4 regions of the Marcopretia estuarina LEGE 06307 genome follow, and region 3 is predicted to be linked to each of the others. Evidence: predicted binding sites of a transcription regulator. Region 3 holds the regulator's gene; each other region holds the start of a gene.

The links. The regulator NtcA, encoded in region 3, controls nitrogen genes in cyanobacteria. The targets are predictions, from matches to a motif close to GTANCNNNNGNTAC.
Region 1: ACWJI3_RS02925 (sulfotransferase family 2 domain-containing protein) is a predicted target of NtcA. The motif match lies at 1,583-1,596, and genes of this name have one in related genera.
Region 2: fmdA (formamidase) is a predicted target of NtcA. The motif match lies at 1,306-1,319, and genes of this name have one in related genera.
Region 4: ACWJI3_RS05315 (MSMEG_0572/Sll0783 family nitrogen starvation response protein) is a predicted target of NtcA. The motif match lies at 1,507-1,520, and genes of this name have one in related genera.

Annotation. Positions count from the first base shown of each region.
Region 1 is NZ_JBSJOY010000001.1:578,541-581,746, reverse strand. Features, by position in the region: gene ACWJI3_RS02930 (cation diffusion facilitator family transporter) at 352-1,260, shown strand; gene ACWJI3_RS02925 (sulfotransferase family 2 domain-containing protein) at 1,803-2,639, shown strand; gene ACWJI3_RS02920 (exo-alpha-sialidase) at 3,136-3,206, opposite strand, start outside.
Region 2 is NZ_JBSJOY010000004.1:364,224-367,429, reverse strand. Features, by position in the region: gene ACWJI3_RS11560 (aminotransferase class IV) at 1-630, shown strand, start outside; gene ACWJI3_RS11555 (hypothetical protein) at 748-1,215, shown strand; gene fmdA (formamidase) at 1,374-2,579, shown strand; gene ACWJI3_RS11545 (FmdB family zinc ribbon protein) at 2,850-3,122, shown strand.
Region 3 is NZ_JBSJOY010000004.1:209,099-212,304, forward strand. Features, by position in the region: gene dcd (dCTP deaminase) at 204-797, opposite strand; gene ACWJI3_RS10800 (cob(I)yrinic acid a,c-diamide adenosyltransferase) at 802-1,350, opposite strand; gene ntcA (global nitrogen regulator NtcA) at 1,702-2,430, shown strand; gene ACWJI3_RS10810 (DUF3084 domain-containing protein) at 2,469-3,206, shown strand, end outside.
Region 4 is NZ_JBSJOY010000002.1:205,496-208,701, forward strand. Features, by position in the region: gene ACWJI3_RS05305 (fatty acid desaturase) at 1-48, opposite strand, end outside; gene ACWJI3_RS05310 (MSMEG_0569 family flavin-dependent oxidoreductase) at 24-1,286, opposite strand; gene ACWJI3_RS05315 (MSMEG_0572/Sll0783 family nitrogen starvation response protein) at 1,629-2,111, shown strand; gene ACWJI3_RS05320 (Nit6803 family nitrilase) at 2,114-3,206, shown strand, end outside.

The sequences.
Region 1 (3,206 bases), on a different contig from region 3:
GCCGCACTCCATGTCCAGCTGCACCGACTCCCCCAGCTTCGACGTCTCCGCCTCTCGCACGTCGCTGCTGACCGTCACCCGCAGCCTCTCGGTGGTGTCCAAGGTGCTGTTCCTGGTGTTCACCACCGCCACCTTTGGCGCGCCAGGCCGTGAGTGGCGCGGGCAGCTCCGCCGAGCTCAACCAGCAGAGCCGGCAGAGGGGCTGAACCCTGCGCAAGAAGCGGCACCCACGCCTGAGGCGGCACCGCCACCTCAGGCCCTGCATCGCAGAGCACCCTTGGTGGTTGGCAATCCCCTCCGGCGGCATCAGCATCGCCAGGGAGCGCCTTTCTGCCACCGCGCCCGGTATCCATGGGATTCGCTTCACCTCGCACCTACACCCTGGTTTCGGTAGGGGCGGCCGTGGCCACGATCGTGCTCAAAACCGCCGCCTGGAAGCTCACCGGGTCGGTGGGGCTGCTCTCCGATGCGATCGAATCGGGGGTGAACCTGGTGGCGGCGCTCGGCGCCTTCTGGGCGCTCACGCTCGCCGCCAAGCCAGCCGACCGTTCTCACCCCTACGGCCACTTCAAGGCCGAGTACTTCTCCAGCGGGCTGGAGAGTGTGCTGATCGTGGTGGCGGCTTTGGCGATCATCACGGCGGCCGTGGGACGACTTCAGCACCCGGAGCCCCTGGAGCAACTCGGCATCGGCCTGGCGCTCTCCCTGGTGGCCACGGCCCTGAACGGCCTGGTGGCCTGGTTGCTGCTGCGGGCGGCGCGTCGCTTCCACTCGATCACGCTGCGGGCCGATGCCCACCACCTGCTCACCGACGTCTGGACCTCGTTCGGTGTGGTGCTGGGAATCGGACTGGTCAAGCTCACCGGTCTGACGATCCTCGACCCGCTGATCGCCATTGCTGTGGCGCTCAACATCCTGGTCACCGGCTGGAAGCTGCTGCACGAAACCGCCTCCGGACTGCTCGATCGGGCCTTGCCCGAGCCCGACCAGAAACAACTGGAAGACCTGCTCGCTGCCTACGCCACGCCGGAGCTGCATTTCCACGCCTTGCGCACACGCGTGGCTGGTTCACGCCGCTTCGTGGCCTTCCACGTGCTCGTGCCAGGCCACTGGACCGTGCAGGCCGGCCACGATCTCTGCGACCGGCTGGAGAGGGAGATCGCCCAGGCGCTGCCACGCACCCACGTGCTCACCCACCTGGAACCGCTCGAAGATCCGAAAGCCTGGGACGATCAGGGCTTCGGTTGGGACGAGGGGTGAGGATCGGACGTGATGCCTCTTAGGACACGCTCAGGAGGCTGCTGGAAATGGGGGAAGAGATACGGGAGTTCGCCTGTTGTGTGACCGTCGTTGGTGCCCAACAATCTGGTTGAGTGAGCGGTACGCAGGGGCTGGCCAGCGGCTTGACCAGGCCGAAATGAATGGTTCGGAACCTTCCTTCTGGTCTTCCTGGTTCCCTGTTGGCCTCACTCGTGCCATGTCAGTTAAAAGGTTCGCAAAGACCGATCAGCACCTGCCAGGCGGCACCTTCATCCTCTCCGCCATGACCTTTTGACGCTTGGAGCGCTGCCTGATCGTGCACGTGCTGGTAGGTACCAACCCAAGCCGCAGGACCCCCATGAATCCAGCCCTGCCCTGCGATAGCAGGGTCATGGCTCAGTTAATGCGATGCCCTTTGCTGAGTTTCCCTGGGAGGCTTCAGAAGGGCTTGATCATTTGTTTCGAAGCTTGCTTTGGATCTTAAGAATGGCAAGGGAAGCCTCTATCATCATCGAACTGCAACACGAAATAATCGTTCGACGATGATCATTAGGCACGATCTCAGATTGGTCTTTCTTCATATCCCGAAGTGCGCAGGCAAAGAGTTGCGTGCAGTTTTTTCTGCAGGCTCAAAACCTGAGGATATGGAAAGTTACTTCAACTTTGCCTACAGTCAAAAACTTAAACGGCACGTTGACTTGGCCCACCTGCCCATTGATGATTTATTCCATTTCCCTGCTTACCACTCTTTAAGAAACTACACCGTCATTGCTGCAGTGCGCAATCCCTATCAACGACTACGCTCTGCGATCAAGGAGTATTGCCGTCAATACTCCAAAGAAGACGAACGAATTGCAAATCAAAGTGGACCCACAATGTTATCCAGATCAAGTTACATGCGAGAAGTCCCGATCAGGCACGGTCTACGCGATCCTCGGTTCGTTCACTCAATGCCAATGCACTGGTTCTCTCACTATGGCCAAGAACCGTGGGTTGACCATATTGTACGCTGCGAAAGCCTACGAAACGACGTGTGCAATCTTGCGCAAAAACTGAATTTGCCGCCAGAAATCGAGGATCTGGCGAGCAAGACTCTTGCAGACCAAGATCCTGCCGGCAACACCGAGGAGGCCGTCACTCCGGAGGAAGTAAATCTCGCGAATACTCTGTATGCTGTGGACTTTGATGTTTTTGGCTACTCTCGGCTCCAGGCAGAAGGAACGAACCATGGCCTGATTGCCGAAACCATCTCTGCCCTAACTCCTGGTGAAAGGCATTCCCATAGCATTGGGCTTCTCGAGAGGGCACAAAGAGTGGAGTGGCACTGGGGGCCTGTGAGTGAAATCCCGAGCCATTCTAAAATGGCGCCAACAAGATAAGTCTTGAGTAGGGCCTCCTGAGATAGTGACGCATGGACTCACTCCACACAAAGGGAGCAGCAGCAACGGCGTGATAGCAAATTCTCTGGTTGCAGCAGTTCGATCACAGAAGAGCGTCCATGGGGAGCCTTTGGCCACCTCATTCCCCATGAGAAGCTGCAGCCAGTAGGTACAAGCACATAGAGGCTCCCAGAGCTATTCGGATCCATTACCAGCACATTCAGTGCATTGACTGAACTCTGGGTAACTGTGAATGTGTCGCGAATCAGACCCATCTCATCCTAATCGACCGATGATCGCTATAGAGTTTGCCGCCACGGGGACGGAAGAACTGTCTAACGCGAACTGATGACGATACTCGCGCTGTTACGTGCGGAGATCATAGGCCGGCTATTCGGCTTAGTGGAGCTGATCTGCGATCATTATCTGTGAGCGGTTCGTGCTTCTATCGCAAGCAAGAATGATGAAAACAGCGCCAAACTGTTATCCGAGTATGCTAGCCTACTTCGTAGAAAACTAAACTCTGATCATCTCGAGACGACTGTACTTGCTGAAAGACAGGAAGCT
Region 2 (3,206 bases), 160 kb from region 3:
GCCCTGCTGGCGGAGGCGGTGTCCCGCAGCGGCATCCACACCGGCGCGCTGCGCCTGAACTGGAGCCGCGGCGCGCCGGCGGTGGAGGCTGGCGCTGGTGAGGCGACGGGGCCGCGGGGTGTGGAGCTGCCGGCACCCGGTGCCCCATCACTGCAGCCCCGCTTCTGGCTGCAGCTCACGGCCGCGGCGCCGCAGTTCGACCCCGTGCCGGTGATTGTCAGCCGCAGGGAGCGGCGCAATGCCTCCAGCCTGCTGAGCCGCTGCAAAACCTTCGCCTACGGGCCCGCCATCGAGGCGCGGCGTGAGGCCCGGGCCGCCGGCGCCGCCGATGCCCTGCTGGAGAGCACGGCCGGCGGCCTCTGCTGCGCTACCACGGCCAACCTGCTGGTGCGGCGTGACGGCCAGTGGTTCACACCGCCCCTGACCAGCGGCTGCCTGCCGGGGGTGATGCGGGGCCGCGCCCTGGCGCTGGGCCTGGTCCGCGAAGGTCCCTGTCCTCTGGGCCCAGGCAGTGCCGTGCTGCTGATCAACAGCCTCGGCTGCCGTCCGGTCTTGAGTGTGAACGGTTCTCCGCAGCCGCTGGAGCCGGAGCCTGAAGCGTTCTGGCGCCGGCTGCTGGCAGCTGGGTGACCTTCGCCGCCGCCGGCCACCGCCGCCATGGGCGGCGAGCCTATGTTCTGAGGCTTCACGGTGCAGAGCTGGGTGATGGGGTTGGCGTCCGGACGGGCCTGGAGCGCAGCGGCAGCGATGGTGGTGGCGGCTTTGAGCCTGAGTGCCTGCCGCACGGCTCCCGTCGAAACACCCGCTCAGCAGGCCGAGATCGGCGATCTGCTGGTGCGGGCGGGCACCGCCAATGTGACCCTGGCCAAGGCCTTCGTGCCAGGGCTGCCCAACGGCCTGTACAAAGGCGTGGTGCGCGTGCAGACGGAGGGACAGCCAGACAGCAGCGCCAGGCTGTATCAGGTCAATGCGGTCTGCAGCCTCGAGAACGAGCCCAACTGGCCAACGTATGACAATATTTATGGCAATGAACTGAACGATCTCGCCGACGCCGGAAAGTTTTCCACTGCTACGCGTTGGCAGATTCTTTATCATTTCGATGGTGGTGTTGACAGCACGGGAGTGCTCTCGCGTCAAGCCTGGACCGATCGCCTCAAGGACAATCTCTGCCGCCGCGGCACCTTCAACGACAGCACGGCGCGGCCAGCGACATAACGGATCGGCTCGGCAGATCCTGCCGCCGCTGTGTGCTGTGCTGCTGCGGCATGCACGCCTGTGTTGCCGCAGCCAAACTGGGTGGGTCTGGTAGCCGATGACACTTCCGCGAATCCACCTGTGGATTTCGATGGAGATGAAACCACGCCTCGTTTGCGATGCCAAAAACGCTGTTCAAGGTTGATCTCACCAAGCCGATGGATCAACAGGACATGCCGGGCCACAACCGCTGGCATCCCGATATCCCCGCCGTCGTTTCTGTCAACCCCGGTGAGGTTTTCCGGATCGAATGCAAGGACTGGACGGATGGCCAGATCAAGGACAATGACGACCCCCAGGATATCGCTGATGTGAACCTGGAAGTGGTGCACGTGCTCAGCGGCCCGATCTGGGTGAATGGAGCTCAACCTGGCGATATTCTTGTGGTTGACATCCTTGATGTGGGTGCGCTGCAGGGAGATGAGTGGGGCTTCACCGGGATTTTTGCCAAAGAGAATGGCGGCGGCTTCCTCACCGATCACTTCCCCAAGGCAGCCAAAGCGATCTGGGATTTCGAAGGCATCTACACCTCATCGCGCCATATCCCCGGTGTGCGTTTCGCCGGCATCACCCACCCCGGCCTGATCGGTTGTGCGCCCTCCCACGAGCTGCTGCGGGAATGGAACCGCCGCGAAACCGAGCTGGTGAACACGGCCCCGGATCGGCGCACCTATGGCGCCGGCCTCTCCGGCAGCGAGCCCGTGCTGGCGGCCCTGCCCAACCCCAACAGCGCCATCCTCGGCACGCTGCCCAGCGCCGATTTCGAGCGTGTGGCCAACGAAGCGGCCCGCACCGTGCCGCCCCGTGAGCACGGCGGCAACTGCGACATCAAGAACCTCACCAAGGGCACGCGCATTTACTTCCCCGTGTATGTGGAAGGCGCCAAGCTCTCGATGGGCGATATCCACTTCTCCCAGGGCGATGGGGAAATTTCCTTCTGTGGCGCGATTGAAATGTCGGGCTACCTCGATCTGCATGTGGAGATCATCAAAGGTGGCGTCGAAAAGTATGGGATGGTCAATCCCATGTTCAAGACCAGCCCGGTGGAGCCCCACTTCACCGACTATCTGGTGTTCGAAGGCATCTCCGTGGATGAATTCGAAGGCAAGCAGCACTACATGGACGTGCACATCGCCTACCGACGCGCCTGCCTGAACGCCATTGAGTATCTCAAGCGCTTCGGCTACACCGGTGAGCAGGCCTACCTGCTGCTGAGCTGTGCGCCGGTGGAGGGCAGGATCAGCGGCATCGTGGACATTCCCAATGCCTGCTGCACCCTGGCGATTCCCACCTCCATCTTCGACCAGGACATTCTTCCCTGTTGATGGCCCGCAAGGGGCCACCGCCGCCTCTGCCTCGGCAAGGTGGGTGTTCGGTGGCTCCACGCCGGCTCCACGTCATGGCTCCCTCCCCCTCTGCTGGCCGTAGCCGTCGCCAACGTTGTTGGTGACGGCTACGGCCATCCCTGCGGGCCGCCGCCTCCCCTGTCGCTGTCGGCTCCAACTCCCATCAGCGCAGCAGGGTTGTTGCGGGAATCACTCGGTTCTTTGAAAACGACCCGCCAGCTGGTCCTCCCTGTTTTTCTCCTCTTCTCCATGCCTGTCTACGAATTCAGCTGCGCTTCCGGCTGCGACAACTACGAGGTGTGGCGCAGCATCGACGCCCGCCAGAACGATACGGACTGTCCGAGTTGTGGCAATCCCGGTAACAGAGTGTTCAGCCCGCCCATGACACTGTCCGGTGGCTTCCGCCTCAAGCAGGAAGCCAGTGAACCCCGGCTGGTTCGCAAGGAAGTGCGCGAAGAAAGCCCCAAGCCCCGGCTCAGGGAAAGTGCGGCTCGCCCCTGGATGGTCACCCGCGGCTGCTGAGCCGCGGGCAGCAGTCAGGAGGAAGGAGTCACAGGAGTCAGCAGGCAGAAAGGCTGCAGCTCGTGCAGCTCGCACCATGGTCGG
Region 3 (3,206 bases):
GAGAAGCCACCGTGGTTCGCGGGTCAGATAACTACTGTGCATGACGATACACAGCCTGCTGGCTTCTTCTGATGGGAAGGCTTCTTGAACCACACGTTTGAAGCGATGGAATCGGTTCAGCTCTCTCACCTTCTAAGCCCATAAACAGAACACACATGCAAGCCATCGACCTGCTCCACAACTCCCCACTCCCCGAATCCCCATCAAACCTTCGCCAACGTCACCCGCTCCGGCTGGTGCTGGTACTTCCCGGCCCGGTCGCTGTAGGTGGTCTGGCAGGGCTCGCCCTCAAAGAACAGCAGCTGGCAGATGCCTTCGCTGGCGTAGATGCGGCAATCGGCGCCGGAGGAGTTGCTGAATTCCAGGGTGAGGTGGCCTTCCCAGCTGGCTTCAGCGGGGGTGGTGTTCACGATGATGCCGAGGCGGGCATAGGTGCTCTTGCCCAGGCAGATCACGGTGATGTTGGCCGGCACCCGCAGCAGCTCCAGGGCCACCCCCAGTCCGTAGGAATGGGCCGGCAGGATGAAGTAGTCGCCGTCGTCGTCGTGGTGCAGGGGCGCCGGCTCCAGGTTGGCCGGATTGAACCGCTTCGGGTTCATCACCGTGCCCGGCACATGCCGGAAGATCAGGAACTCCTTGGGTGAGAGCCGCAGGTCGTAGCCGTAGGAGGAGCAGCCGTAGCTCAGCACCGGCGCTGTGCGGTTCTCGGCATCGAGGTGGCGCACCAGCGTGGCCTGGAACGGTTCGAGCATGCCCGCCGCGGCCTGTTCGTTGATCCAGCGGTCGCACTTGAGCATGGGGTCAGCAGTTGCGGCGGAGCTGGGTCACCTGGTCGGCCATCGCCAGCAGCGCGGGCGGCATCGATGGCCCCGTGAGGATCACATCGAGATGGGCGGGCCGTTGCTCCAACGTGGCCTCCACCTCCGCCGCCGGCAGGTAGCCCAGCGCGATCGCCAGCCCCAGCTCGTCGAGCACCATCAGATCCACCGCCCCATCCAGCAGCTGGCACCGCGTGTAGCCCCACACCTCCAGCACCGCCTCTTGCTCCTGGGCACCGGGCCCCTCGGGCTCCGCGGCGGCCGGTTCGGTCAGGCAGGCGGGCATGGCGGGCCGCAGCCACTGCAGCCGGCCGCATAGCCACAGGCTGCGCTCCAGCCCCTGATCCACGCCGCCCTTGAGGAACTGGCTGATCAGCACCCGGCTGCCCAGCCCCGCGCTGCGCAACGCCTGGCTGAACACGCCGGAGAAACTGCCGCGAAACGGCGCCGTGTGCACCTGCAGCTGGCCTTCGGTCTGGGCGGGGGGCACCAGGGCCAGCGGGCGCGGTGCCACGGGTGCCGTGGGTGCCACAGGGGCTACGGGCGCAGCCGCGGCCGCGCCATGGGGGCGCCCCGGGCCGTGGGAACGGGGGCCACCGGCAGGGCCAGCACCAGAAGGCCCACCACCGCTGGGCATGGAGGGGTTGAGCAGGCTGGCCGTCATCAACACCCCGGTGGATCGCGAAGCCGAATGTAGCGGCGCCAGGCCCCGAAACACCAATCGCACACCACCCCTAGTGTGTAGCCCTGTACTACTTTGCGGAAATCCCGTCGGCACTGGGATTCTGCAGACGGATGTCCACAGGGAACCGTCCAGTTAGTGTGATCGGCTACATGGAGCACGGAAGTCGATCCGTAGCTTCCAACCACTTGTCCAACCGTCATGGTCGGCGCGATGCGCGGATTCAGCCGCACCAGCACCACCCCCGCGCCCGTCACCAGCGGCTTGGCCTCCTCCGCCAGTGGCTCCAGCACCCTGCTGGACGTCATGCGTGGGCTGAGCGGCTGCACCAGCGAAACGGTGGAGCGCGGCAAAACGATCTTTTTCCCCGGCGACCCGGCCGAGCGCGTCTACCTGCTGCGCCGTGGCGCCGTGCGGCTGTCCCGCGTTTATGAGAGCGGCGAGGAGATCACCGTGGCCCTGCTGCGCGAGAACAGCCTCTTCGGCGTGCTCTCCCTGCTCACCGGCCAGCGCTCCGATCGCTTCTATCACGCCGTCGCCTTCACCCGCGTCGAGCTGGTGGCCGCCCCCGCCAGCTCCGTGCGGCGTGCCATCGAGCAGGATGCCAGCGTGGGCCTGCTGCTGCTCCAGGGCCTCTCCTCCCGCATCCTGCAGACGGAGACCATGATCGAGACCCTCACCCACCGGGACATGTCCTCGCGGCTGGTGAGCTTCCTGCTGGTGCTCTGCCGCGATTTCGGTGTCCCCGGCACCGAGGGCATCACCATCGATCTGCGCCTGTCGCACCAGGCGATCGCCGAGGCGATCGGCTCCACCCGCGTCACCATCACCCGCCTGCTCGGCGACCTCCGTCAGGCCGGCCTCGTGCAGGTGGACCGCAAGAAGATCACCGTGTTCGATCCGGTGGCCCTGGCCAAACGCTTCAGCTGAAGGCCCGCGGCCGATACTGGACCCCCTCGCCCTGAATCGTGTCCGGCTGGCTGCTGATCCTGGCCCTGCTGACCCTCGGGGGGGTGCTCGCCACCCTCGGCGATCGCCTCGGCAGCCGCGTCGGCAAGGCCCGGCTCAGCCTCTTCAACCTCCGCCCGCGCAACACCGCGGTGCTGATCACGGTGCTCACCGGCAGCCTGATCAGTGCCGTCTCGCTCGGCCTGATGCTGGCCGTCAGCCAGCGGCTGCGCACCGGCCTGTTCGAGCTCGACAGCCTCGAGCAGAAGCTGCGGGACAGCCGCGACGCCGTCCAACGCAGCGATGCCGCCCTGAAGCGCAGCCTCTCGGCCCAGCGCGACGCCCAGCAGGCGGTGGGCCGGGCCGAACGGGGCCGCCAGCAGGCGCGCCGCCAGCTGGTGGCGGTGGAGCAGCAGGCGGGCCGCCTGCGCCGTGAGCTGCAGCCGCTGCAGAACCAGCAGCAGCAGCTGCTGCGCCAGCGCGATCGGCTCAACAGCGACATCCGCGCCCGCGACCAGGACATCCGCCGCACTGAAGCGGAGCTGGCCCGCGTGAAGGGGCAGATCGCCTCCGGCCAGGCCGAACTCAAAGATCTGGAAACCAAGCTGATCGCCCTGCGCCGCGGCGATGTGGTGATCAGCAGCGGCCAGCCGCTGGCCACGGCCAAGGTGAGCGTTAAGCAGCCGGGCCAGGCCCGTGCCGCCATCGATGCCCTGCTGCGCCAGGCCAACCAGTCGGCCTTTCAGCGGGTGCTGCCG
Region 4 (3,206 bases), on a different contig from region 3:
CGCCGCTGGATGGTCCACAGCCGTCATGAGCCGAGCAGTGCCGTGCATTCCAGCGGCTCCGTCCGGCTGCCGCGAGGCTGCAGCTGCTGCTGGATCCGTTGGGCGAGGTGATCGGCGTCGCCGCCGATGCCGCAGAAGCGGCCCGAGCCCCAGGTGTGCAGCCACGGCAGGCCGATGAAATAGAGCCCCTCGGCCTGGGTGATGCCCCGGTGGTGCACCGGTTCGCCGCTGCCATCGAACACCGGCACTTCCACCCAGCTGAAATCGGAGCGGTAACCCGTGCACCAGATCACGGCGGCCAGCGGCTCCTTGTAGAGGTCGATCAAGCTGAGCTCGCGGCTCGGGGCAGGACGCCAGCAGGGCTGGTACGGCGGCTCCAGCGGCGCGTCGAGGCCGTTGGCGGCGATGTAGGCGTCGATGCTGGCGCGGATGCGGGTGTACACGGCATCGGCCGCATCCAGGTTGGCGGCCAGGTTGTCGGCAAAGCTCAGGCCCGCTGCGGTGATCCGCTCCAGCCGGCCATGCAGCACCATGCCTTCGCTGGCCCGCTGGCGCAGGTCGATTTCGCGGCCGCCGTCCCGGCCCGTGAGGTAGTGGTTCGTCTTGTGGCGGATGGCGCGGGGATCGGCATGGGCGTCGATCGGGGTGTCGTAGACCCCCATCCGCTCCAGCCACTCCACCACGTCGCGGCCGCGGTAACGGCGAGGCGAACGGGGCGCCGAACCCACGCTGAGGTGCACGCGACGCCCGGCCAGGAAGAGATCTTCGGCGATCTGGCAGCCCGACTGACCGCTGCCCACCACCAGCACCGGGCCCTCCGGCAGCTGATCGGGATGGCGGTAGTCGCGGGCATCGAGCTGGAGCACCTTGCCGGGCAGCCGCTCGGCCATCGGGTGGCGGCGCGGGTGGTGGTAGGCGCCGGTGGCGATCACCACCTGCTCGGTGTCGACCACGCCGGCGCTGGTGAGCAGGCGGTAGCCATTGCTGCTGGGCACCAGCCGTTCCACGCTCACCCCCTCCCGCACGGTGATGGCTGAACGTTCGGCGAAGCGGCGCACGTAGTCGACGATCGCCTCACGGCCCATGAAGCCGTCGGGATCATCGCCGTCGTAGGGGAAGCCGGGCAGGCGGCACTGCCAGTTGGGGGTGACCAGGCAGAAGGAATCCCAGCGCTGCTGCTCCCAGGCGTGGGCCACCCGGTGGCGCTCCAGCACGAGCGCCTCAATGCCCCGTTGCTGCAGGCAGCTCGCCACCGACAGCCCCGCCTGGCCGCCGCCGATCACCACAACCGGCGCCGTGACGGGGGCGGCAGCGCCGTCGGTTGCCGCGCTCTGCGCAGGTGTGCCACCGGGAGATGCAGCGATGGTCTCAGCGGCAGAAGCGGCGGGTGAGGTGGAGGCTGACCCCACGGGCAGGCGGCGAAGGGGAGGAAGAGAAGGGGAGGAAGACAGTGGCGCGGCCAGGCCATCACCCTCCTCATCGTGAGTTGCCGTGAGGGGCGGCCCGGTAGCAATCAAGACCAAATCGCAGGCCAGCACGGGCTCTGCCGTTTGGTGCCTGCTGCTACGTAAGTTCACACAGGCCTGGTGCATGGTCGTGACGCTGTTTCTTTCGCAGGTCGCCGGTTCATGCCTGAGGTCACCCGCCCCGCCAATCAACCTGGCGATTTCCTCGTGGATTACGAGGAGAAGGTGTTCCCCGATGTGAAGGCGGAACCGGGCGAAAAGGCGCTCATCACCTTTCACACCGTGGCGTTCGAAGGCTCGATCGGCCTGGTGAACCTGCTGCAGGCCAGCCGCCTGATCAACAAGGGCTTCGAGACTTCGATCCTGCTCTACGGGCCCGGTGTCACCCTCGGAGTGCAGCGCGGCTTCCCCAAGCTCGGTGATGCCGCCTTCGACGGCCACCTCAACTTCAACGCCCGCCTGCAGAAGTTCATGGACCAGGGCGGCAAGGTGTATGCCTGCCGCTTCGCCCTTCAGGCCCTCTACGGCCATGGCGAGGGGGCACTGATGGCGGGCATCACCCCGGTGAATCCGCTCGATGTGCTCGACATCGTGCTGATGCACCGCAAGGAAGGCGCCTTCATCCTCGACACCTGGACGCTCTGACGATGAACGGCCCGATCGTCGTGGCCGCCGCCCAGATCCGTCCGGTGCTGCACAGCCTGGAGGGGTCTGTGGAGCGGGTGCTGGCAGCGATCACGGAGGCGGCCGGCCAGGGGGTGCAGCTGATCGTGTTTCCCGAAACCTTTCTTCCCTATTACCCCTACTTCTCCTTCGTGGAGCCGCCGGCGCTGATGGGGCGCTCCCATCTGCGCCTCTATGAGCAGGCGGTGACGGTGCCGGGTCCGGCGCTGCGCCGCATCGCGGCCGCGGCGCGCGAGCATGCCATGCACGTGCTGCTGGGCATCAACGAACGGGAGGGCGGCAGCCTCTACAACGCCCAGCTGCTGATCGACGCCAACGGCGCGCTGCTGCTGAAGCGGCGCAAGCTCACCCCCACGTATCACGAGCGCATGGTGTGGGGCCAGGGCGATGGCGCCGGCCTCACGGTGGTGCCCACGGCGCTGGGGCGCATCGGTGCCCTGGCCTGCTGGGAGCACTACAACCCGCTGGCCCGCTTCAGCCTGATGGCCCAGGGGGAGGAGATCCACTGCGCCCAGTTCCCCGGTTCGCTGGTGGGCCCGATCTTCAGTGAGCAGACGGCCGTCACCCTGCGGCACCACGCGCTGGAGGCGGGCTGTTTCGTGGTGAGTTCCACCGCCTGGCTCGATCCCGCCGACCTCGATCAGATCACGCCGGATCCGGCGCTGCAGAAGGCCTGCCAGGGGGGCTGCCACACCGCCGTGATCAGCCCGGAAGGTCGCTACCTGGCGGGTCCGCTGCCGGAGGGGGAAGGGCTGGCGATCGCCGAGCTCGACCCGGCCCTGATCACCAAGCGCAAACGGATGATGGACAGCGTGGGCCACTACAGCCGCCCCGACCTGCTCGGCCTGCGTCTCGATCGCACGCCGGCGCGCCAGGTGCAGGAGCGGGACGGGGGCAACGCAACGGCTGCCGGTGGTGGCGCTGGTCCTGCCATGCCTGCTGACCTGCCCGTACTGCTGGAGCCCTTGCTGGAGCCCCAGCGGGAAGCCTTGCGGTCACCCCTGACGGCCGTGCCGCCCCCGGCTGCGGGGATCTCCGCCCCTCCGCCACTGCTCA